DNA from 4 places in the Pseudomonas flexibilis genome. Region 4 is predicted to be linked to each of the others. Evidence: predicted binding sites of a transcription regulator. Region 4 holds the regulator's gene; each other region holds the start of a gene.
The links. Region 4 encodes FliA, which starts transcription of late flagellar genes. Its sites were predicted from a motif close to CTAAAGTTTNNNNNNNNNNNGCCGNTAA; they were not measured.
Positions count from the first base shown of each region.

Region 1: the regulator FliA is predicted to act here: its motif matches at 3,697-3,724, upstream of PT85_RS10050 (methyl-accepting chemotaxis protein).
Region 2: the regulator FliA is predicted to act here: its motif matches at 3,543-3,570, upstream of motA (flagellar motor stator protein MotA).
Region 3: the regulator FliA is predicted to act here: its motif matches at 2,366-2,393, upstream of PT85_RS15245 (methyl-accepting chemotaxis protein).

Region 1 is NZ_JTAK01000004.1:169,539-175,419, forward strand. It holds gene rlmB (23S rRNA (guanosine(2251)-2'-O)-methyltransferase RlmB) at 1-322, opposite strand, end outside; gene rnr (ribonuclease R) at 319-3,150, opposite strand; tRNA gene PT85_RS10040 (tRNA-Leu) at 3,352-3,438, shown strand; tRNA gene PT85_RS10045 (tRNA-Leu) at 3,497-3,583, shown strand; gene PT85_RS10050 (methyl-accepting chemotaxis protein) at 3,774-5,354, shown strand; gene PT85_RS10055 (ArsR/SmtB family transcription factor) at 5,407-5,730, opposite strand; gene PT85_RS10060 (efflux RND transporter periplasmic adaptor subunit) at 5,873-5,881, shown strand, end outside.
Region 2 is NZ_JTAK01000004.1:198,679-204,559, forward strand. It holds gene orn (oligoribonuclease) at 1-334, opposite strand, end outside; gene rsgA (small ribosomal subunit biogenesis GTPase RsgA) at 494-1,513, shown strand; gene motB (flagellar motor protein MotB) at 1,645-2,628, opposite strand; gene motA (flagellar motor stator protein MotA) at 2,638-3,489, opposite strand; gene PT85_RS10185 (HDOD domain-containing protein) at 3,600-5,153, shown strand; gene PT85_RS10190 (rhodanese-like domain-containing protein) at 5,230-5,881, shown strand, end outside.
Region 3 is NZ_JTAK01000006.1:219,697-225,577, forward strand. It holds gene PT85_RS15240 (porin) at 1-626, opposite strand, end outside; gene PT85_RS15245 (methyl-accepting chemotaxis protein) at 651-2,270, opposite strand; gene PT85_RS15250 (malate synthase G) at 2,451-4,628, opposite strand; gene PT85_RS15255 (glycine cleavage system protein R) at 4,798-5,331, shown strand; gene rarD (EamA family transporter RarD) at 5,348-5,881, opposite strand, start outside.
Region 4 is NZ_JTAK01000002.1:354,573-360,453, reverse strand. It holds gene PT85_RS05465 (chemotaxis protein CheA) at 1-1,558, opposite strand, end outside; gene PT85_RS05460 (protein phosphatase CheZ) at 1,569-2,357, opposite strand; gene PT85_RS05455 (chemotaxis response regulator CheY) at 2,377-2,751, opposite strand; gene fliA (RNA polymerase sigma factor FliA) at 2,844-3,584, opposite strand; gene fleN (flagellar synthesis regulator FleN) at 3,581-4,414, opposite strand; gene flhF (flagellar biosynthesis protein FlhF) at 4,505-5,770, opposite strand; gene flhA (flagellar biosynthesis protein FlhA) at 5,787-5,881, opposite strand, start outside.

The sequences.
Region 1 (5,881 bases), on a different contig from region 4:
GGTCGGTGACCCCGTCCAACACCAACAGCAGCGCCGGACCTTCGTTGCGCTCGAGCAGTTCGTCGAGCATGTTCTCGCCCCACACCTGGCTGGGGCTGACTTCCGCCACCACGCCCTGGTGCACACCCTCGGCCCACTCGTCCAGCTCGCGGCGCTCGCGCTGGCCGACGTTGACCCGATGCGCCTCGGCCAGGCTCAGCAACGCCTGGATGCGCGGATCCTGGCGGCCCTCGGCCACCCACAACTGCTTGACCCGCTTGGGATGGTGGCGCAGCAACGCCTCCACGGCGTGTACGCCGTAAACCTTTTCCAGATCACTCATGACTTCGCCTTGGATTTGCCGGCGCCACGCTTGGCCTTGCCGCTCTTGCTCTTGCCGGCCTTGCCGGAATCCTTGTCTTTCGCCTTGCTCGAGGCCCGCTTGCCTTTACCCTTGGCCTCGTCGAGCAGCGCCTTCTTGACCGCGCGGCTCTTGCCTACCTCGGCGGCCACCTGCACCTCCAGTTCGGCGGCGGAAAGTACCTGCACCTTGCCTACCACGCGGCGCGACAGCAGTGCCGGCTTCTCGCTCGAACGCCGCCGCGCCGGTACTTCCTCCGGCAACTCGACCTGCGGCTCACGCGCCTTGCGATGCCCGAGGATCGCCGGACGTTCCGGCTGGGTACCCGGCGCCACCTTGCGCTTGCGCGGCAGGGCCTCGGGCTCGGGGTCCGGCCAGTCGAAGGCCGGCTCGTCGTCCAGGTCACGAATCTTCTTGCGCGCCGGCTTTTCCGGCTCGCTCACGGGCTTGGTGGCCTTGGGCCTCTCGGCCTTGACCGGCGCCGGAGCGACCGCCTTGGCCGGTGACTTGCCCTTGCGCGCCCGGACAGGCTTCTCCGCAGAAACCGCCGGCTCGCCGCGTGGGCGCTGCGCCGCCGCTTCGGCGACCAGCTCGAAGTCGATCTTGCGCTCGTCGAGGTCGACCCGTGCCACGCGCACCTGGACGCTGTCGCCCAGGCGGAAGATGCGCCCGCTGCGCTCGCCGGCCAGGCGATGGTGCATCGGGTCGAAGTGGTAGTAGTCGGCAGGCAGGCCGGTAACGTGCACCAGGCCCTCGACATAGATATCCGTGAGTTCGACGAAGATGCCGAAACCGGTGACCGCGGTGATGACGCCCGGGAAGGTCTCGCCGACCCGGTCGCGCATGTATTCGCACTTGAGCCAGTTCACCACGTCACGGGTGGCCTCGTCGGCGCGCCGCTCGGTCATCGAGCAGTCTTCGCCGAGCTGCGCCAGGCGCTCCTCGTCGTAGGGATAGATGCGCGCCTTGGGCACTGCGGCGGCGCCCACGCGTACCACGTGCTCGCTCTGCCGCTTGGAGCGGATCAGGCCACGGATTGCACGATGCACCAGCAGATCGGGGTAGCGGCGGATCGGCGAGGTGAAGTGGGTATAGGCCTCGTAGTTGAGGCCGAAGTGACCGACATTCTCCGGGCTGTAAACCGCCTGACTCAGCGAACGCAGCATCACCGTCTGGATCAGGTGGAAATCCGGGCGATCACGCACCGCATCGAGCAGGCGCAGGTAGTCCTTGGGCGTCGGTTCGCCCTTGCCCCGGTACAGGGTCAGGCCCAGCTCACCGAGGAAGCCCTTGAGCTTCTCCAGCTTTTCCGCCGGCGGGCTGTCATGCACCCGGTACAGCGCGGGAATCTCGTGTTCCTGCAGAAACGCCGCGGTGGCCACGTTGGCGCACAGCATGCATTCCTCGATCAGCTTGTGCGCGTCGTTTCGCTCGGTCGGGCGGATTTCCACGATCTTGCGGTCGGCGCCGAAGACGATGCGGGTTTCCTGGGTCTCGAAATCGATGGCGCCCCGCACGGTGCGCTCCTTGAGCAGCACCTTGAACAGCCGGTACAGCTCCTCGAGGTGCGGCGTCACCTGCGGCAGTTGGCTGCGCAGCTGCGCGGCCTCGGCGCTCTTCGGCTGCTCCAGCAACTGACTGACCTTGGTGTAGGTGAGTCGCGCATGGGAGTGGATTACCGCTTCGCAGAAGCGATAGCCGGTCATCTTGCCGGCGGCCGACAGATCGACGATGCACACCATCGCCAGGCGGTCGACCTGCGGGTTGAGCGAGCACAGGCCGTTGGATAGCACTTCCGGCAGCATCGGCACGACCTGCTCGGGGAAGTACACCGAATTGCCGCGCTTGGCAGCCTCCTCGTCGAGCGCCGAGCCCACCTTCACATAGAAGGACACGTCGGCGATGGCCACGTAAAGGGTCCAGCCACCGCCCTCCGCCGGTTCGGCATAGACGGCATCGTCGAAGTCGCGGGCGTCCTCGCCGTCGATGGTGACGAACGGCAGATGACGCAGATCGACACGCTTCTGCTTGTCACGCTCGGCTACTTCGGGACTGAGCTTGGCGGCTTCCTGTTCCACCGCCTCGGGCCAGACGTGGGGGATGCCATAGCTGTGCAGCGCCACCTGGATTTCCATGCCCGGCGCCATGTAGTCGCCGAGCACCTCGGTCACTTCGCCCTGGGCCTGGCGGAAATTGCTCGGCCACTGCTCGATGCGCACCTGGACGAACTGGCCATGCTTGGCACCGGCCTGCTTGCCGGGCGCGACCAGCACTTCCTGCTGGATCTTCGGGTTGTCGGCCACCACGCGGCCGATGCCGCTCTCTTCGAAGAAGCGGCCGACCAGCACCTCGTGGGCGCGTTCGAGAATTTCGGCGATGGCGCCTTCGCGCCGGCCGCGACGGTCGAAGCCCGCCACACGGGCCAGCACGCGGTCGCCGTCGAACACCAGGCGCATCTGCGCCGGGCTGAGGAACAGGTCGTCGCTGCCGTCCTCGGGAATGAGGAATCCAAAGCCATCGCGATGCCCGCTGACCCGACCACGGATCAGGTCCAGCTTGTCCACCGGGGCATAGGCGCCGCGCCGGGTGTAGACCAGTTGGCCATCGCGCTCCATGGCGCGCAGACGGCGACGCAGCGCTTCGAGCTGCTCTTCGGTGGTCAGACCGAACTCTTCGATCAGTTGCTCGCGGGTCGCCGGGGCGCCACGCTCATCCAGTCGCATCAGGATCAGTTCACGACTGGGGATGGGGTTATCGTACTTCTCCGCCTCGCGGACGGCCTCGGGATCGAGGGATTGCCAATCGGCCATTAAGAAAAATCACCTTCTGTGTGAGGGCGGAACGGGCCCTCTGTCTATTGAAGCGCGAATCGCGCCCGCACGGCAGCTTTGCCGGACAATTATTTTTGCTGTCAGGGGTTTACAAGGAAAAAGGTGGTCCGTATAGTTCGCGGCCACAACGACAGCGATGCCGTTGTAACACGGAAACGAAGGCAACACATCGTTTCATGTGCCCAGGTGGCGGAATTGGTAGACGCACTAGGTTCAGGTCCTAGCGGTGGCAACACCGTGGAAGTTCGAGTCTTCTCCTGGGCACCACTTCAATACGAGGCAGCCGGCCTCGCTAATCAACGGCAAGTCAAAATGCTTCGGCATTGCCCAGGTGGCGGAATTGGTAGACGCACTAGGTTCAGGTCCTAGCGGTGGCAACACCGTGGAAGTTCGAGTCTTCTCCTGGGCACCAATTCTGAAAAACCGAGCCAGCGATGGCTCGGTTTTTTTATGCCCGCGAAAAACCTGATCGCTGCGTCGGGCTGCAGCAAAATGTCGCAGCACAACCGCAACGCCTTCTTTTCCTTAAAGCTTCTCCCGCCAAGGCCGATCCGTGAATGATGGCGCAACGCGCCGTCGCACCTGCCTTGTCTGGATATCCCATGAAATTCTTCATCGACTCCCTGCTGCACCGCCTGGGCCTGAAGACGCTGGCCCACCAGTTCCTGTTCTCCTATCTGCTGATGTTCCTGCTCGCGCTGCTCAGCTGCGTGGCGCTCTACCTGAGCCTGTCGGTTTCCGCCGAAACCATCAACGTCGCCGGCGCCCAGCGCATGCTCAGCCAGAAGATGACCAAGGAAGCGCTGCTGCTGCACAGCGGCGTCATCGAGCGCTCGCTGATGGAAGGCACCATGGCGCAGTTCGAGCGCTCCCATCAGGACCTGCTCAATGGCAATCCGGAGCGCAACATCAGCCGCTTCGACGATGCGTCCATCCAGGCGCAGATGCGCACCGTGGGCGAGCATTGGCAGCGCTTGCGCCAGCAACTGCTCACCGTCCAGCCCAACGGCACGCTGGACATGGCGTTGCTGCAGCAGAACTCCGTCGCGCTGATCAAGCACATGAACGATGCCGTGGTGATGATGACCCGCCTGGCCGACAGCACTCAGCGCACCCAGTTGGAGATCGCCTTCTTCTGCGTGGCAGCCATTCTCATCCTGGTCATGGCCGGCAATCAGTTCGGCATGCACCCCTTGATGAGCGCCCTGCGCCAGCTGGAACAGGCCCTGGCCCAGGTGGCCGATGGCGATTTCACCCAGCGCATGCATGCCCGCTGGAAACACGACGAATTTGGCCGCATCGCGGTGGTCTTCAACCGCATGGTCGAACAGGTGCGCGAGCTGCTCGACCAGGCCAAGCGCGGCAGTCTGCAGTCGCGCGAGCACCTGGGCGAGACGCTGCGCGCCATCCAGGCCTCCGAGCAGAACATGGCCCGCCAGCACCAGCAGCTGGACCAGGCCGCCACCGCCCTCACCGAGTTGACCGCCAGCCTCGCCGAGGTCGCTCGCCACACCCAGTCCGCCGCCCAGTCGGCGCAAAGCACCGAGCGCAACGGCCAGAGCGGCCGCGCCGCGGTGCAGCGCAGCGCCGAGCTGCTCGGCACGCTGAGCCAGGAGCTGCAACGCACCGGCGAGCACATGCGCGAACTGGAAAACGAGACCCAGGCGGTCGGCAAGGTACTGGAGGTAATCACCGGCATCGCCGAGCAGACCAACCTGCTCGCGCTCAACGCGGCCATCGAGGCGGCACGCGCCGGCGAGGCCGGACGCGGTTTCGCCGTGGTGGCCGACGAGGTGCGTACCCTGGCCAGCCGGACCCAGCAGTCCACCGGCGAGATCGGCCAGATCATCGAACGCCTGCAGGGCCGCGCCCGGCGTTCGCTGGACAGCCTGCGCCACAACGCCGAGCAGGCCACCGAGAACGTGGCGCAGATCGAGCAGGCACGGAACATCTTCCAGGCGATGCTTCAGGACGTGCAGGCGATCAATGGCAGCAGCCTGCAGATCGCCTCAGCCGTGGAACAACAGAGCCAGGTGGTGCAGGACATCGACCGGCGGGTGAACCAGCTCACCGAGCTGGCGCTGCAGACCCACCGTGACGCCGAGCGCGTGGTGCACAGCAGCGAAGAGATCCGTACCGGCATGCAGGATCTGCACGGCCAGCTGTCGCGCTTCCGCACCTGAGCCCTGCACGAAGACCCGAGGCCGCTCCCCTGAGCGGCCTTTTTCATTGGCGTCAGACGCCGGGGAACGGCTGGCTGCGCTGATAGCGCCGCGCGATGTTGCCGCACACCAGATCGCACAGCGCGTACACGCTGTCATCGGCGATCCGGTAGTACACCGCCGTACCCCGCCCTTCCCGCCGCACCAGCCCGTGCTGGCTCAGCAGCGACAGGTGGCGAGACACGTTGGCCGGGGAACAGCTGCACAGCTGAGCCAGTTCGCCCACGTTGCGCTCGCCCTCACGCAGCAGATTGAGAATCGCCAGCCGCGTGGGCTCGGACAGCGCACGGAAATAGGCCGCCACCTGCTCCATCGCCTCGGGAGTAAGGTTTTCCATACTGATCACCGCAAGACATTGCACGCCGCGAATGATACGCCATCCCCCGCGCGCATGCATGCTTGCGCAAGCAGTTAATTGACTAATTAACCAATCACGCAAATAATGCCCGCCATTCCCGATCAGGCAACGGAGCCCTTTCATGTCTACC
Region 2 (5,881 bases), on a different contig from region 4:
GGTCCTGGCAGATGCTGTTGCCGCAGATCGGCGAGGCACCCTTGGGCACCCATTCCTCCAGGAAGGCCAGGGTCAGCGCCTCGGCCTCGGCGGTTTCGATGCGGCTCTGGCGCACCCGCTGGGTCAGCCCGGACTGGCCATGGGTGCGGGTGTTCCACTCGTCCATGCCGGCGAGGATCGCGTCACTCTGGTGGATGGCGATCACCGGGCCTTCGGCCAGCACGTTGAGCTGGCTGTCGGTGACGATGGTGGCCATTTCGATGATGTGGTCCTTGTCGGGATCCAGACCGGTCATTTCCAGGTCGATCCAGATCAGGTTCTGGGCATTCAGCATGACGGGGCTCCTTGGGTCGGGGCGGCGCAGTCTAGTGGTCCGACCGTCCGAATCAAATACTCCGCTTCCTGACGGCGCTTTGCCAGAACGAATCGTCGCACCCCGGGCGCCCCGGCGCGCCGTGATAGAATGCCGGCCTTTCTCCGACCAGGCTCCAGCATGTCCAAACGCCAACTCTCTCGCCGGCAAAACTGGCGCATCGGCAAGATCCAGGAAGAGCGCGCCGCACGCGCCGCCAAGCGCGAGGAGCGCATGCTCGACGAGCTGGAAGGCGGCGACCTGGGCCCGGAACAGCACGGTCTGGTGATTGCCCATTTCGGCGTGCAGGTGGATGTCGAAGACGGCGACGGGCAGATCTGCCGCTGCCACCTGCGCGCCAACCTGCCCACGCTGGTCACTGGCGACCGGGTGGTGTGGCGTGCCGGCAACCAGGGCCAGGGGGTGATCGTCGCCCAGCTGCCGCGCAGCAGCGAACTGTGCCGGCCGGACAGCCGCGGCCAGCTCAAGCCGGTGGCGGCGAATGTCGATCAGATCGTCATCGTCTTCGCGCCACTGCCGCAGCCGCACGCCAACCTGATCGACCGCTATCTGATCGCCGCCGAGCACGCCGGCATCCGCCCGTTGCTGCTGCTCAACAAGGCCGACCTGCTCGATGAGGACAACGCGGCGTTCATCGACAGCCTGCTGACCACCTATCGGCAGCTCGACTACCCCTTGCTGGAAGTTTCCGCCCACGAAGGCGCCGGTATGGACCAGCTGCGCGCGGCATTGGATGACCGCATCAGCGTGTTCGTCGGCCAGTCGGGGGTGGGCAAGTCGTCGCTGGTCAACAGCCTGCTGCCGGGGGTCGACCTGAAGGTCGGCGCGCTCTCGGAACTGACCGGCAAGGGCACGCACACCACCACCACGGCGCGGCTGTTCCATTTCCCGGAGGGCGGCGACCTGATCGACTCGCCCGGCATCCGCGAATTCGGTCTGGGCCATGTCAGCCGCGACGATGTGGAAGCCGGCTTCATCGAGTTCCGCGAACTGCTCGGTCGCTGCCGCTTCCGCGACTGCCGCCACGACCGGGAACCGGGTTGCGCCCTGCTGCAGGCGCTGGAGGAAGGACGCATCCAGCCGCAGCGACTGGCCAGCTACCGGCACATCATCGCCAGCCTGCCGGAACGCGAGTACTAAAGGGATCTAGGGTGGTCAGCGCCTGCGCTGGCCACCAGCGGGCCTGCGCGGCCCGCATGGCGGATCGGCAAGGCGTGATCCACCCTACGGGCTGGCTGCGGGCCCACGCGAAAACCGGGCGTCGCGGCGGTTCATTGCCGCTTCAGTTCATCCATCTTCAGCGGGCCGTCGCGGAACAGGTCCATGCGCTGCTTCACCTCCTCGGCCGGCACCGGCGGCGGCGGCGTCTCCTGCGGCGCAGGGAGGCGGCCACCCGAGCCATCCGGCTCGCCTTCCATCGCCCGCTGCGCCTTACGGGTCAGCACCACGATATCGATGCGGCGGTTGGCCGGACTGTAGGGATCGGCGCGGTTGTACAGCGCCGCTGAGGCGTAACCGACCACCTGGGCAACGTTCTCCTCCGGATAGCCACCGGCCACCAGCGCCCGGCGGGCGGCGTTGGCGCGCAGGGTGGACAGCTCCCAGTTGCCCTCGAAACCGCGCGCCGCCGAGTACTGACGAGCATCGGTATGGCCGCTGAGGGTGATCTTGTTCGGCACGGTGACCAGAGTGTCGCCCAGGGCCAGCAGGATGTCCTCGAAGTACTCTTCCATGCGGTCGCTGCCCAGGGCGAACATCGGGCGATTCTCCGAATCCATGATCTGGATGCGCAGCCCATCGCGGGTGCTCTCGATCAGGATCTGGTCCTTGAAACGCTGCAGCTCGGAGCTTTCCTCGATGACGTTCTGCAGCTCCAGGCGCAGCATTTCCAGACGCTCGAAATCCAGCTCGGCGGACAGGTTGCTGATCTCGTCGACGTCCACCGGATTGCTCAGTCCCTCGCTGAGCGGACCGTTCAGCTCGACGTTCTGGGTGCGATCCGGCGCCGGGTGCGGCGAGCCGCCCAGGTCGATGACGTGCTTGCTGGTCGAGCCGCTGAAGCCGATCGGGTCCTTGAAGTAGCCGGAGATGATCGCCCGCTGCAGCGGCGTGGACACCGACATCAGCCAGAGCACCAGGAAGAACGCCATCATGGCGGTCATGAAGTCGGCCAGGGCGATCTTCCAGGAGCCACCGTGATGGCCGCTGTCATAGCGCTTGATGCGCTTGATGATGATGGGCTGGTTGTTTTCCATCGCCTGTCATCAGCTCCCGCGCATCGCCTGTTCCAGCTCCTGGAAGCTGGGCCGATGCCCCGGCAGCAGCACCTTGCGTCCGAACTCCACCGCCAGGGTCGGCGGCAGGCCGGAGGCCGAGGCGATCAGGCTGGCCTTGATGGCCTCGTAGACGTTCAGCTCCTCGCGGGCGTCCTGCTCCAGGCACACCGACAGCGGGCCGATGAAGCCGTAGGCGGCCAGGATGCCAAGGAAGGTACCCACCAGCGCCGCCGCCACGCTTTCACCGATGCGCGCCTGTTCGGCTTCGCCGAGCAGGGCCATGGTCATCACAATGCCCAGCACTGCGGCGACGATACCGAAGCCCGGCAGCGCGTCGGCCACCTTGCCCACCGAGTGGGAGGGGTGGTGCAGCTCTTCCTTGAGGCTGGCCAGCTCCATTTCGAAGAGGTTTTCCAGCTCGTGAGCGGCCATGTTGCCGCTGGTCATGATGCGCAGGTAGTCGCAGATGTACGCCACCATGCGCTCGTCGTTCAGCACGCTGGGATACTTGGCGAAGATGGGACTTTCGTGGGGTTCCTCGATGTCGCCCTCGATGGCCATCATGCCTTCACGCCGGCTCTTGGTGAGGATGTCGTAGATCAGCCGCAGCACTTCCAGGTAATAGGCCCGGTTGTAGCGCGAGCTGAACATGCGCAGCGATTTCTTGATGATGCGCCACGAGTTGTGGCCACGGTTCGACTGGATGAACGCGCCCAGCGCCGCACCACCGATGATGATCAGCTCGAACGGATGGATCAGCGCCATGATCTTGCCGCCCGCGAGCGCGAAGCCGCCCAGCACGCTGCTGAATACGACGAGAATACCGATGATTTTTGCCATGACTGAAGACTACGAATCCTGGAGGAAGCGGACGACCGGTTATGCCCTAGTGGTTATCGGCGCCCTTCAGGCAAACTGAAGGCGAATTTTTCAGGTACGCGCCAATGCCCATGCCAGACCCTTCCGCGCCGCCCCGCAGCCTCGACGCCTGGCTTGAACGCCTGGACGCGACGAGCCTGCCCATTTCCGACCGGCAACGCGAGCAGTTGCACCGCGAACTGCGCCGTGGCGACCGTCCGCTGCGCATCATCGCCCAGCGACTGCAGACCTGTCCGGCCCTGACCCTGGCCCTCTTGCGCGAAGCCAATCGCCACGCACCCGGCCCGCTGGGCAGTGACAGCGAGCACCTGGAAAGCGCCCTGGTACGCCTCGGCCTGAGTCGCGCCGCGACCATCCTGCAGGAACTTCCGGAACGCAACGCGACCACCCTGCCGCCGGCCCTGATCCAGTTGCTGCTGATCAGCCAGCACGCCCAACACCAGGCCGCCGGCCTGTTCGCCACCCGCATGGCGCGCCTGGAGGGCGAAATTCTCTGCGCCAGCCTGCTGTTCCTGGCGCCGTTCTGGGCGCTGGCCCAGGCCTTCCCCGACCTGCTGCAACGCTGGGAAGCGCGTGTGATCGGCGAGCACCAGCCGGCCCGCACGGTGGAACAGGATCTGTTCGGCGTGCCGCTGGTGGAACTGGGCCTGGCGCTGGCCCGGCGCTGGCGGCTGCCCGAGGCGGTGATCCTCGGCTACCAGGCGCTGGGCCAGGAGCGCGACGCCCTGATCCGTTGCCTGCGCCTGGCACGGCGGCCCGGCACGCACCCGCTGCAGCGCCTGCAGGACGAGGACTCCGAGCAGTTGCGCTGGCTGACCCGCCCCAGCCACAGCGCCCTGTTCGCCAACGCCCTGGCGCTGGCCGCCCACAGCGCCTGGGACGATGCCCGCAGCCTGCGCTGGCAGCGACTGACGGCGCTCTATCTCGACCTGCCCCTGGCGCGCGTGCAGACGCAGATTCACGGCCTGGCGGCGGACAGCGCCCGCCTGCTGCCGGCGGGCCCGGCCTGGCACCCGACCCAGGCGCTGCTCTGGCCGGCAGGCAGCCGCAGGCCGCCACCCCCTGAGCCGCCCTCGCTGCTTTCCAGCTTCTTCCGCCCGGAACAATGGAGCCGCCTGTGCGAGCGTTTCAGCCAGCAGCCGAGCGCCTTCGCCAATCTGCCACACCTGCTCGCCAGCGCCGCGCAAGCCCTGGAACTGTGCGGGCTGCAGCGCTTCGCCCTGCTCTGTACGGACCGCCAGGGCCAGTTGATCGCCCTGCATCAGCAAGGCCTGCCGCCCCGCACGCCCCGCCTGAAGGCCGACCCGGGGCATTGGCCGCTGTTGCCGCAACTGATTGCGCAATCGGTGCTGGTGCACGTCTCGCCGCAGCGCAACGCCGGGCTGTGTCGCAAGCTGCCGCCGGCCATCCGCGAACAGTTCGATGGGCGCCACATGGTCATGCGCGGCTTCGATCTGGGCGGACGCAACGGCCTGGTGCTGTTCGGCGACCAGCACGGCATGCCCTTCTCGGATCGCCAGCTGGAGCTGCTGGAGAAGACCGCACGGGTGATCGAGCGGGGCACGCTGGCCTTCGGTCGGCGCGGCGCGCCAGCCACTGCGGCAGCCGTACCGCCGGCGCCCTGACCGTCTCGTCGGCGGGCCCACTGCCGTACGGGCGGCTTTTCGCTACAATCGCCCGCCCTTTTCCTGGAGAGCCGCCGTGAGCGACGTCTTTTCCGAACTGCCGCTGGTGATCGAACCGTCGGACCTGCTGCCGCGCCTGTCGGCGCCCGAGCTGATCCTGGTCGACCTGACCAGCAGCGCCCGCTATGCAGAGGGTCATATTCCCGGCGCTCGCTACATCGACCCCAAGCGCACTCAGCTTGGCCAGCCGCCGGCGCCCGGCCTGCTGCCGCCCCGCGAGCATCTGGAAGAGCTGTTCGGCGATCTCGGCCACCGGCACGGTGCGGTCTACGTGGTGTACGACGACGAAGGCGGCGGCTGGGCCGGCCGCTTCATCTGGCTGCTGGACATCATTGGCCAGCGCCGTTACCACTACCTGAATGGCGGCCTGCATGCCTGGCTGACCGCCGGCCTGCCGCTCAGCCACGACGTCCCGCCGCGCGCCGGCGGCCCGGTGCAGCTGCGCCTCGACGAGACACCCATCGCCAGCCTCGACTACCTGCAGAGCCGCCTGGGCGCCGACGACCTGGTGATCTGGGACGCCCGTTCGCCCGCCGAATACCGGGGCGAGAAGGTGCTGGCTGCCAAGGGTGGGCACATCCCGGGGGCGGTGAACTACGAATGGACCGCCGGGATGGATGGCGCGCGTGCCCTGCGCATTCGTGCGAACATCGCCGAGCAGCTGCTGG
Region 3 (5,881 bases), on a different contig from region 4:
TAATCGTTGCTGGCCAGGCTAAGGCTGGCGCCCACCAGATTGTCCCAATCGGTGTCGTAGAACTCATCAAACAGGTAATAGTCGCGATCCTTGGCCTGACCGGCGAGGGCCTGGATATTCAGGGTGGCGAAGGACAGCGGCAGGCTGTAGACCACGTCGACACCTTCGTAGTTGGACAGCTGGATCTGTCCATAGACCTCGTCGGGCAGCCGCAGCCAGGGGTAGCTGAAGCCGACGTCGAGGGTTTCCGAATACATGTAGGTCGCGGTGCGCAACCGGCCGGCACGCAGCAGGACGTGATCATTGGCCTGCCAGGCCAGGTATGCCCACTCGAGATTGGCTTTCCAAGAATCCTGCTCGGCCTTGGCGGTCAGTTGGGCGGTGGCATTCAGGCTGTCAGTGAGGCCATAGCTCATCTGGGTGCCTAGCTTGGACAACTGGTCGCCGCGCCAGGAATCGGTGGTCTGGCCATTGATGCCGTAGTTGCGGCCCTCTGCTTCGCCACCCAGGTAGGTGACGGCGGCAGTGCCGAAGGCATTGAAGCGGTAGTCGCCTTGTTCCAGCGCGAAGGCTGGGGTGATGGCCAGGCAAGCGGCTGCCAGGCCAATGGCTCGAAATGCAGGCATGGAAAGTCCCCGAAGGTTTGAGAGTTAAACGCGAAATTGAGCGGTGGCTGCGTGCAGATGGTCGCCGGTGCTGACCAGTTGCTCGCCGAGCCGGGTGGTGGTGCCGGCACCGTGAGCGGTGGCCTGGGCGCCTTGCTGCAGCACCCGGGTTTCTTGTTGTATCGAGCTCGACAGGCCGATCTGCTCCTGGGTGAAGCGGGCAATGGCCGCGTTCAGGGTGTCGATCTGACCGACGGTGCGGGCGATGTCATCCAGCAGGCGGGTTGCCTCGCTGGAGCGTTCGATGCTGGCGCGTGCTTTCGCGCCATTGGATGTCATGGCATCGAGTACCGCGTTGGCGCTGCGCTGCAGGCGCTGGATGATTTCCTGGATCTGTTCCGTGGAGCTGGCGGTCTTCTGCGCCAGGTTGCGCACTTCATCGGCAACCACGGCGAAGCCGCGACCCTGTTCGCCGGCGCGCGCCGCCTCGATGGCGGCATTGAGGGCCAGCAGGTTGGTTTGTTCGGCGATGGTACGGATCACCGTGAGAACCGAGCCGACTTCCTGGGTTTCCTGCTCCAGCTGCGTCATGGCGGTGACGGAAGACATCACACTGTTGCCCAGGTCCTGGATACCGCCGGCGAGAGCCCCGATGTTTTCCCGGGCGGCATTGGCCTGTTGCGAAGCGGCACCCGCCTCGTCGGAGGCCTGGCGGGAGCGTTGAGCAACTTCTTCGATGCGCTCCGACATGGTCAGGATGTCACGGCCGATGGAGTCGGTGTGCTCCTGCTGGGATTGGGCGTTGCGCTCCGCCTCGCTGGTCAGCCGGTAGAGGTCCTGCGACATCTGCGCCAGAGGGCTGGCCGCCTCGACGATCTGGCGGATCGTGGCCTGCAACTTGTCGAGGAAGGCGTTGAACAGCTGGATCATGGTACCGATTTCGTCATTGGAGACGCCTTCGATACGCCGGGTCAGATCGCCATCGCCGCTCGCGATGGCGCGCAGGGAGGCGATGACCCGACGCACATTGCTCATGATGTTGGCGGTCACCCACCAGGCACCGCAGCCCACCAGGATTATCAGCAAAATGCTGAGGCCGATGCCCAGCTGGGTGGTCGCGACGTTGTCGCTGCGCGTGGAGGCCAGTGTCCGCTGGAAGTCCTGGTAGGCGCTGGTGCGGAAGACGGAGGCCAGGGCCTGGGCGCGCTCGAGATCGGCAGTCATGCGCTGCAGGTTGTCGCCCAGGTCGCCGAACGAAGCCGAACCGTCTATCAACTGACGCGAGACTTCGAGAGCGTTCTGGCCATACGCCGCGACCGCCTCGCGCCAGGCCCGCAGTTCCCCGCTGCGCTGCGCGTCACTCAGCAGGGTGCCCAGTTGCTGTTGTTGCGTCTCGATGTCCGCGAGTAGTTGGCGAGCCTCATCGACCAGCGTCGCTTCGCCCGCGCTGACGGCATTGTTGAGCAGCCCCGGCAGGCGTGAGAACTGAAAGATCACCGCATCGCTTTGTTCCAGAATCGGATAGCTGCGACTTTCCAGTACCAGCAGGCGATCGTTGGTCTCGGCAAGCTGGAGAGAGGTGTGACCGACGAAGAGAATCAGGCCCAGCAGGGCCACGGCTGGTACCAGGGAAAGCTTGGCAGTCAGCGACAGACTCTTGAACACGAGGAACTCCATGGCGGCGGGGGCTGCCTGAACACTGCGATGTCATAATGACATTATACGTCGCTTTATGACTAAAAGCTAAGTGCGCGTCAGGTGTATCGGCCCGGATCACCCGATCTTCAGCGTCGACAGGCATAAAAAAACCGCCCCGTGGGGCGGTTTTTTCACAGCGTTTGCGGGTTACAGACCGTTCCGGGCCTTGTACTCGCGACGGCGGCGGTGCAGCACCGGCTCGGTGTAGCCGTTGGGCTGCTTGGTGCCTTCGAGGATCAGCTCCAGCGACGCCTGGAAGGCGACGTTGTCGTCGAAGTTCGGCGCCATCGGCTTGTAGGCGGCGTCGCCGGCGTTCTGGCGGTCCACCACCACGGCCATGCGCTTCATGCTTTCGATGACCTGCTCCTTGCTGATCACGCCGTGGCGCAGCCAGTTGGCCAGCAGCTGGCTGGAGATGCGCAGGGTGGCGCGGTCTTCCATCAGGCCGATGTCATTGATATCCGGCACCTTGGAGCAACCCACGCCCTGATCGATCCAGCGCACCACGTAGCCGAGGATGCCCTGTACGTTGTTGTCGATCTCGTTCTGCTTCTCTTCCGCGGTCCAGTTGGTGTTCTCGGCCAGCGGAATGGTCAGGATGTCGTCCACCGAAGCGAACTGACGCTTGGCCAGTTCCTGCTGACGGGCGAACACGTCGACCTTGTGGTAATGCAGCGCGTGCAGCGAAGCGGCGGTCGGCGACGGTACCCAGGCGGTGTTGGCGCCAGCCATCGGGTGGCCGATTTTCTGTTCCAGCATGGCGGCCATCAGGTCGGGCATGGCCCACATGCCCTTGCCGATCTGCGCGCGACCGGACAGGCCGCAGTTCAGGCCGTGGTCGACGTTCCAGTTCTCGTAGGCGGCGATCCACTTCTGCGCCTTCATGGCGGCCTTGCGCACCATGGCGCCGGCTTCCATGGAGGTGTGGATCTCGTCACCGGTGCGGTCGAGGAAGCCGGTGTTGATGAACACCACGCGCTCGCTGGCGGCCTGGATGCAGGCCTTGAGGTTGACGGTGGTGCGGCGCTCCTCGTCCATGATGCCGACCTTCAGGGTGTTGCGCTTGAGGCCCAGCACGTCTTCGACGCGGTTGAACAGCTCGTTGGCGAAGGCGACTTCTTCCGGGCCGTGCATCTTCGGCTTGACGATGTACACCGAGCCGGTGCGGGTGTTCTTGCGGCTGGTGTTGCCGTTCAGGTTGTGGATGGCGATCAGGCTGGTGATCAGGCCGTCCATGATGCCTTCCGGTACCTCGAAGCCATCCTTGTCGATGATCGCGTCGTTGGTCATCAGGTGACCGACGTTGCGGATGAACAGCATGGAGCGGCCGTGCAGGCTCAGTTCGCCGCCGTTGGCGGCGGTGTAGCTGCGGTCCGGGTTCATGGTGCGGGTGAAGGTCTTGCCGTCCTTGCTGACCGACTCGGCCAGGTCGCCCTTCATCAGGCCCAGCCAGTTCCTGTAGGCGATGACCTTGTCATCGGCGTCCACGGCGGCCACGGAGTCTTCGCAGTCCATGATGGTGGTCAGCGCCGCTTCCATCAGGATGTCCTTCACGCCGGCCGCGTCGGTCTGGCCGATCGGGCTGTTGCGGTCGATCTGGATTTCGAAGTGCAGGCCATTGTTCTTCAGCAGCACGGCCTTCGGTGCGGCGGCTTCACCCTGGAAGCCCACGAACTTGGCGGCGTCCTTCAGGCCGGTAGTGCTGCCGTTCTTCAGGGACACCTGCAGCTGACCGCCGACGATGCTGTAGCCGGTGGCGTCGACGTGCGAGCCGGTGGCCAGCGGTGCGGCTTCGTCCAGGAAGGCGCGGGCGAAGGCGATGACCTTGTCGCCGCGAACCTTGTTGTAGCCCTTGCCCTTCTCGGCGCCGCCTTCCTCGCTGATGGCGTCGGTGCCATAGAGCGCGTCGTACAGCGAGCCCCAGCGGGCGTTGGCGGCGTTCAGGGCGAAGCGCGCGTTCATGATCGGCACCACCAGCTGCGGGCCGGCCATGGTGGCGATTTCTTCGTCGACGTTGGTGGTGGTCACCTTGAAGTCGGCGGGTTCGGGCAAGAGATAACCGATTTCCTGCAGGAACGCCTTGTAGGCGACCGCGTCGTGGGCCTGACCCTTGCGCGCCTGATGCCAGGCATCGATCTGGGCCTGCAGCGCGTCGCGCTTGGCCAGCAGCGCGCGGTTCTTCGGCGCCAGGTCATGGATGACGCTCGCAGCGCCGGCCCAGAAGGCATCGGCGCTGACGCCGGTGCCGGGAATGGCTTCGTTGTTCACGAAGTCGAACAGGACTTTGGCGACCTGCAAGCCACCGATTTGAACGCGCTCAGTCATCACTTGCCTCACTTGAATCTCTGCGATTTAACCCGGACGCGGGAGTAGTTTCGTTCTTGTAGTCCGAGCCGCGGGATACTACATGAAGCATTCGGGAATTGCAGCGCTGCCTTCGTCGAGTCCGGGAGTGATCTATACCTAGGTTCTTGGATGTCGGGAGGAGCCCTGCATGGAACATCTGGTACTGACGGTCATCGCGCGTGATCAGACCGGACTGGTTGAGCGCATCGCCACCTGCGTCGGCGAACATGGCGGCAACTGGCTGGAAAGCCGCATGGCGCGCATGGCGGGACAATTCGCCGGCATCCTGCGCGTGGCGGTGCCGGCCGACTCACAGGACGAGCTGCTGGACGCGCTGGAGGCGCTGGCGCTGCAGGATATCCACGTGCAGGGCGCGCCGGCCGGGGCGGAGCCGGTGTGCAACTGGCGCCCCATGCGCCTGGAGCTGGTGGGTGATGATCGGCCGGGCCTGCTGCGCGAGGTGACCCGGGTGCTCGGCGAACAGGGCGTGAATATCGAGGTGCTGGATACCGCCGTCAGCGAGGCGCCCATGGGCAGCGAAACGCTGTTCCGCGCCCAGGCCCTGCTGGCGGTGCCGCTGCCGGTGGCCCCGGATGCGCTGCAGCACAGCCTGGAGCGCCTGGCCGACGACCTGATGGTGGAGCTGCGCATTGAGGCGCAGCAGGTCGAGCCGTCCGTGTAGCCGGAGCGGCCGTCGACTACCGGCGCCGCAGCGTCAGCCAGGCGTCCAGGCTGTAGATCGCCAGCGCGACCCAGATACAGATGAACGACAGCAAGCGGGCCGAATCCAGCGGCTCGCCGAACAGCAGCACGGCCTGCAGCAACACCAGGGTCGGCGCCAGATACTGGAGGAAGCCCAGCGTTGCATAGGGTAGGTGGCGCGCCGCTGCGTTGAAGCACACCAGTGGAATCAGCGTGATCGGACCCGCGGCGGCCAGCAGCCAGAGCTGGCTACTGCTCCAGAATGCCGCTTGAGCACTCATGGCCGCCGGATGCCAGGCTAGCCACAGCAGTGCCACGGGCAACAGCAGCCAGGTCTCCACCACCAGGCCGGGCAGCGCCGCCACGGGAGCCTGCTTGCGGATCAGCCCATAGAACCCGAAGGTCAGCGCCAGAGCCAGCGAAACCCAGGGCACGCTGCCGAGCAGCCAGATCTGCTGGAGCACACCCAGCGCGGCCAGCCCGACCGCCAGCCATTGCAGACGGCGTAGCCGTTCGCGCAGCACGACCAG
Region 4 (5,881 bases):
CGCTCAGGCGATCGGCGGCGTCCTTGTCGAGCATGCCCTTTTCCACCGCCTTGGCGCGCAGGATGTTGGCATCCATGCCCTTGCCGTCGTCGGTGATCAGCAACAGGATGTGGTCGCCTTCCTGCTCGGCGGACAGCACCACCTTGCCGGTGCGCGGCTTGCCGGCGGCCAGGCGCTCCTCGGGCATCTCGATGCCGTGGTCCACCGCGTTGCGCACCAGGTGGACCAGCGGGTCGGCCAACGCCTCGACCAGGTTCTTGTCGAGGTCGGTCTCCTCACCCACCAGCTCCAGGTTGATTTCCTTCTTGAGCTGGCGCGACAGGTCGCGGACCTGGCGCGGGAAGCGGCCGAAGACCTTCTTGATCGGCTGCATGCGGGTTTTCATGACCGAGGTCTGCAGGTCGCCCGTGACCACATCGAGGCTGGAAACGGCCTTGGCCAGTTCCTCGTCACCGCTGTTCAAGCCCAGGCGCACCAGGCGGTTACGCACCAGCACCAGTTCGCCGACCATGTTCATGATTTCGTCCAGCCGCGCGGTATCCACGCGCACGGTGGTTTCCGACTCGATGGCCGCGGGTGCCTTGGCCGGCGCGGCAGCGGCAGGCCTGGCGGCCGGCGCGCTTTCCGTGGGTACGGCGGCGGGTGGCTTGACCGCCGCCGACTGAGGCGCCGGCGCGGCGGCCTTGGGCGGCTCGCTGGCGACCTGCTCGGGCTTGAACTGGCCCTTGCCGTGCAGCTGGTCGAGCAGCGCCTCGAACTCGTCGTCGGTGATGTCGTCGCCAGCGGCCGTCTTACCGGCTGCTGGCGCCTGCTCCTGGCCTGCCAGAACGTCAGGCTTGAACTGACCCTTGCCATGCAGCTGGTCGAGCAGGTTCTCGAATTCGGATTCGGTGATGCTGTCACCGGCGGCGGCATCGCTGGCCGGCAACGTCTCGGGCTTGAACTGGCCCTTGCCGTGCAGTTGGTCGAGGAGGTTCTCGAACTCGGCGTCGGTGATCTCGTCGCCAGCGGACTCGCCGCCGTCAGCCGCCGTTTCGGGGCCACCAATGGCGTCCAGCAGGCTTTCGAACTCGGCGTCGGTCAGGTCCTGTTCCTTTTCCGTCGCCACGGGACCGGGTGCGGGCGCGGCAGGCACCGGGGTCGGTGCAACGGGCGCGGCGGGCGCGGCGGCCGGATCGGCCAGGCGGTGCAGCGCTTCGAGCAGCTCCGGGCTGGCCGGCGTGAGCTCGCTGCCTTCACGCACCTGGGCGAACATGCCGTTGATGGCGTCCAGGCCCTGCAGCACCACGTCCATCAGCTCGGCGTCGACCAGGCGCACGCCCTTGCGCAGCATGTCGAAGACGTTTTCCGAGCTGTGGCAGCATTCCACCAGCTCGTTCAGCTGCAGGAAGCCCGCGCCGCCCTTGACGGTGTGAAAGCCGCGGAAGATCGCGTTGAGCAGATCCATGTCATCCGGACGGCTCTCCAACTCCACCAGCTGTTCGGACAACTGTTCGAGAATCTCGCCGGCTTCTACCAGGAAATCCTGAAGGATCTCATCATCGGCATCGACGCCCATTACGTGCCCCTTAAAACCCTAGACTGGAAAGCAGATCGTCCACGTCGTCCTGATTGCTGACGACATCTTCCCGTTTATCGGCATGGATCTGCGGACCTTCACCCTGCGAGGGTTGTTTCTGTTGATCGAGCTCCGCCCGCAGCTGGGCATGGTCGTGCTGGATGCCCGCGAAGTTGTCCACCTGGCTGGCCATCAGCATCAGTTCGACCAGATCGCGCTCGACCTCGGTGACCAGATTGGTGACCCGCTTGATGACCTGGCCGGTGAGGTCCTGATAGTCCTGCGCCAGCATGATCTCGTTCAGCTGCGCGCCGACCTTCTCGCTTTCGCGTTCGCTGCGGACAAAGAACTGCTCGACCCGCTTGACCAGCTGGCGAAAGCCTTCGGCATCCATCTCGCGACGCATGAAGCGCTGCCAATCGGTACGCAACTCGCGGGCGTCGTCGTTCAGCCGACTGATCACCGGCGCGGTGGCCTCGACCAGGTCCATGGTGCGATTGGCCGCGCGCTCGGTCATCGACACAACGTAGTTCAGGCGCTCGGTGGCATCGGCGATCTCCGACATCTCCCGCGACTCGGGGAAATTCGGGTCGATATGGAAGCTGACGATCGCGGTGTGCAACTTGCGCGTCAGCCGCCCCACGGCCTGGTACAGGCCACGGTCACGCACCTTGTTCAGCTCGTTGATGATCTGCACGGCATCGCCGAAGTCGCGTTGCTCAAGGCTGCGAATCAGCTCCCGTGCATTGTCCATCAGGCTCGCTTCGAGCTCGCCCCTTGGATCTGTGTGCTGCTCCATCATGCCCCCAAGGCGCTGTTCAGCCGCTGACGCGTTCGAAGATCTTCTCGATCTTGTCCTTCAGTCCCTGGGCGGTGAACGGCTTGACCACATAGCCGTTCACACCGGCCTGGGCTGCCTCGATGATCTGGTCGCGCTTGGCTTCAGCGGTCACCATCAGCACCGGCAGGTGCTTCAGGCGCTCATCGGCACGCACCGCGCGCAGCAGGTCGATGCCATTCATGCCCGGCATGTTCCAGTCAGTCACCAGGAAGTCGAAGTTGCCGCTCTGCAGCATCGGCAGGGCGGTGAGGCCGTCGTCAGCTTCGGTGGTGTTGGTGAAGCCCAGGTCACGGAGCAGGTTCTTGATGATCCGCCTCATCGTCGAGAAATCGTCCACGATGAGAATCTTCATGTTTTTGTCCAACGGTCGACCTCCATACAGTCCAAAAACGCAGCCGGGTCATCCCGACTGCGTCCCCTTCTTCAGAAAACCGGCAAGCCCTGTCAGCGAGCCCGCCATTCGCCCAGCCGGGCCCGCAAACGGGCGGCGCACTGGCTGTGCAACTGGCTGACGCGGGATTCGCTGACCCCCAGTACCTCACCGATTTCCTTGAGATTCAGTTCTTCGTCGTAATACAGCGACAGCACCAGGCGCTCGCGCTCCGGAAGGTTGGCGATCGCTTCGCTCAGCGCATTCTGGAAGCGCTGGTCCTCGTGCTCGCGCGAAGGGCTCGGGTGGGAGTGCTCGATATCTTCCAGCGCACCGCCGCCCTCGCCCTCCTGCAACAGGTCATCGAAACTGAACAGGCGACTCCCCAGGGTGTCGTTGAGGATCGCGTAATACTCTTCGAGACTTAACTGGAGTTCGGCAGCAACCTCGTGATCTTTAGCGTCGCGGCCGGTTCTGGCCTCCACCACGCGGATGGCGTCGCTGACCATGCGGCTGTTGCGATGCACCGAACGCGGCGCCCAGTCACCCTTGCGCACCTCGTCGAGCATGGCGCCACGGATGCGGATGCCGGCATACGTCTCGAAACTGGCACCCTTGCCCGAATCGTATTTCTTCGCCGCCTCCAGCAGACCGATCATGCCGGCCTGCATCAGATCCTCGACCTGCACGCTGGCCGGCAGGCGGCCGAGCAGGTGGTAGGCGATCCGCTTGACCAGCGGCGCGTAGCGCTCGATCAGCTGGTACTGGGAGTCACGGGACTGGGCATGGCTGTACATGTGAACGGGTGAGCTCATGCGGAAGAACCTGTTGTGGGCCTGTTCACCAGACGCTCGACGAAAAACTCCAGGTGGCCGCGCGGATTGGCCGGCAACGGCCAGCTGTCCACCTTCTGGGCGACCGCGCGGTAGGCCTGCGCACACTTGGAACGCGGGTAGGCCTCGTACACGGCGCGCTGTTTCTGCACGGATTTGCGCACCAGCTCGTCGGCGGGAATCGCCCCCACGTATTGCAGCGCCACGTCGAGGAAGCGCTCGGTGACCTTGGTCAGCTTGGCGTAGAGGTTGCGGCCTTCCTCGGGGGTGTGCGTCATGTTGGCCAGCACGCGGAAGCGGCTCAGGCCGTAGTCGCGGTTGAGCAGTTTCACCAGGGCATAGGCGTCGGTGATCGAGGTGGGCTCGTCGGTGACCACCAGCAATACTTCCTGGGCCGCACGCACGAAGCTGATCACGCCGTCGCCGATACCGGCGGCGGTGTCGATGATCAGTACGTCAATGCTGTCGCTGATGTCGCTGAACGCCTGGATCAGCCCGGCATGTTGCTGACTGGTCAGGCGCACCATGTTGGCCGCGCCCGAGGAGGCCGGCACGATGCGGATACCGCCGGGCCCCTGCAAGATGACGTCGCGCAGTTCGCACTCGCCCTCGATCACGTCGGCCAGGTTGCGTTTGGGCGTCAGGCCCAGCATCACGTCGACGTTGGCCAGGCCAAGGTCGGCGTCCAGCAGCATCACCCGGCGGCCGAGGTCGGCCAGGGCCAGCGCCAGGTTGACCGAGACGCTGGTCTTCCCAACACCACCCTTGCCGCCGGTCACGGCGATCACCTGTACGGGGTGCAAGCTACCCATGTTCTCTCCACTGATTCGCCAGTCTGGCCTGCTGTCCTTGTTCGCGCCGCGGCGCGAAGGGTCTGGCTAGCCAGCCGCTTCCCCTGATTCTTATCCGACGCGACGCGCCGTGGTGTTGTTGTATAGGCCGGCGAACATGTCGGCCATCAGATCCTCGCTGGGATCTTCGGACATCTGCATGCGCACGGCACGGCTCACCAGCTGGTGGCTGCGCGGCGTATGCAGATCGTCGGGAATGCGCGGCCCGTCGGCCAGGTAGGCCAGGGGCAGCTTCTCGCTGACCAGCACGCCGAGGATCTCGCCCAGGCTCAGTGCTTCGTCAAGCTTGGTGATCACGCAGCCAGCCAGGCCGCAGCGCTTGTAACTCTGATAGGTGGCACGCAACACCTGTTCCTGGCTGGTGGCCGCCAGCACCAGATAATTGCGGGCGTTCAGATCAGCGGCGGCCAGCGCGTCGAGCTGCTGGCGCAGGGCCGGATCGGCGGTCGGTAGGCCGGCGGTGTCGATCAGCACCAGACGCTTCTTCCTCAGCGGCTCCAGGGCCTCGATCAACGATTCGCCGGGCTCCACCTGGGTGACCGGCACGTTAAGTATCTTGCCAAGGGTCTTGAGCTGTTCCTGGGCGCCGATGCGGTAGCCGTCCATGCTCACCAGAGCGATATTCTTGGCGCCGTGCTTGAGCACGTAGCGCGCCGCCATCTTGGCCAGCGTGGTGGTCTTGCCCATGCCGGCCGGGCCGACCAGGGCAATCACGCCGCCCTCTTCCAGCGGCTCGCGCTCGGGCACGATCAGGCTGCGCGCCAGATGGGCAAGCACGATGCGCCAGGCGCGACGCGAGTCTGTCTCGTCACTGACCTCGTCCATCAGCTTCTTGGACACATCCACCGGCAGGCCGATGCGCTGCATGCGCCGCCAGAGGTTGGCGATCAGCGGCCGATTTTCCTGGATGTTGCCCCAGACCATGGTGCCCAGCTGCATCTCGATCAGCTCGCGCAGACCGGTCAGCTCACTGCGCACCGCATCCAGCATGCCTTCGGTGCTCTCCGGATCGCGACGCGGCCCCGGCGGGGCGACCGGCGCGACCGGTGCCGGCTGGGTCTGCTCGCTTTCGCTGCGGATGGCCATCTCCACCTGGGCGGAGGCAATCATTTCCTGGGTCTTGCGCAGCTCGGCTTCCAGCTGCAGGTTGGGCTCGCGCACCAGTTCATTGGGCAGCTGATAGTTCAGCGCCGCGACCAGCTCGACACCACCGGCCAGACGACGATTGCCGATGATCGCGGCATCGGCGCCCAGTTCGTCACGCACCAGCTTCATGGCCTGGCGCATGTCGGCGGCGAAGAAGCGTTTGACCTGCATGGTCGGAATACCTCGGTTAGTTCTGGCCTACGGTGGCGACGATGGTGACCTGCTTGTTGTCCGGCACTTCCTGGTAGGACAGCACATGCAGGCTGGGTACAGCCAGACGTG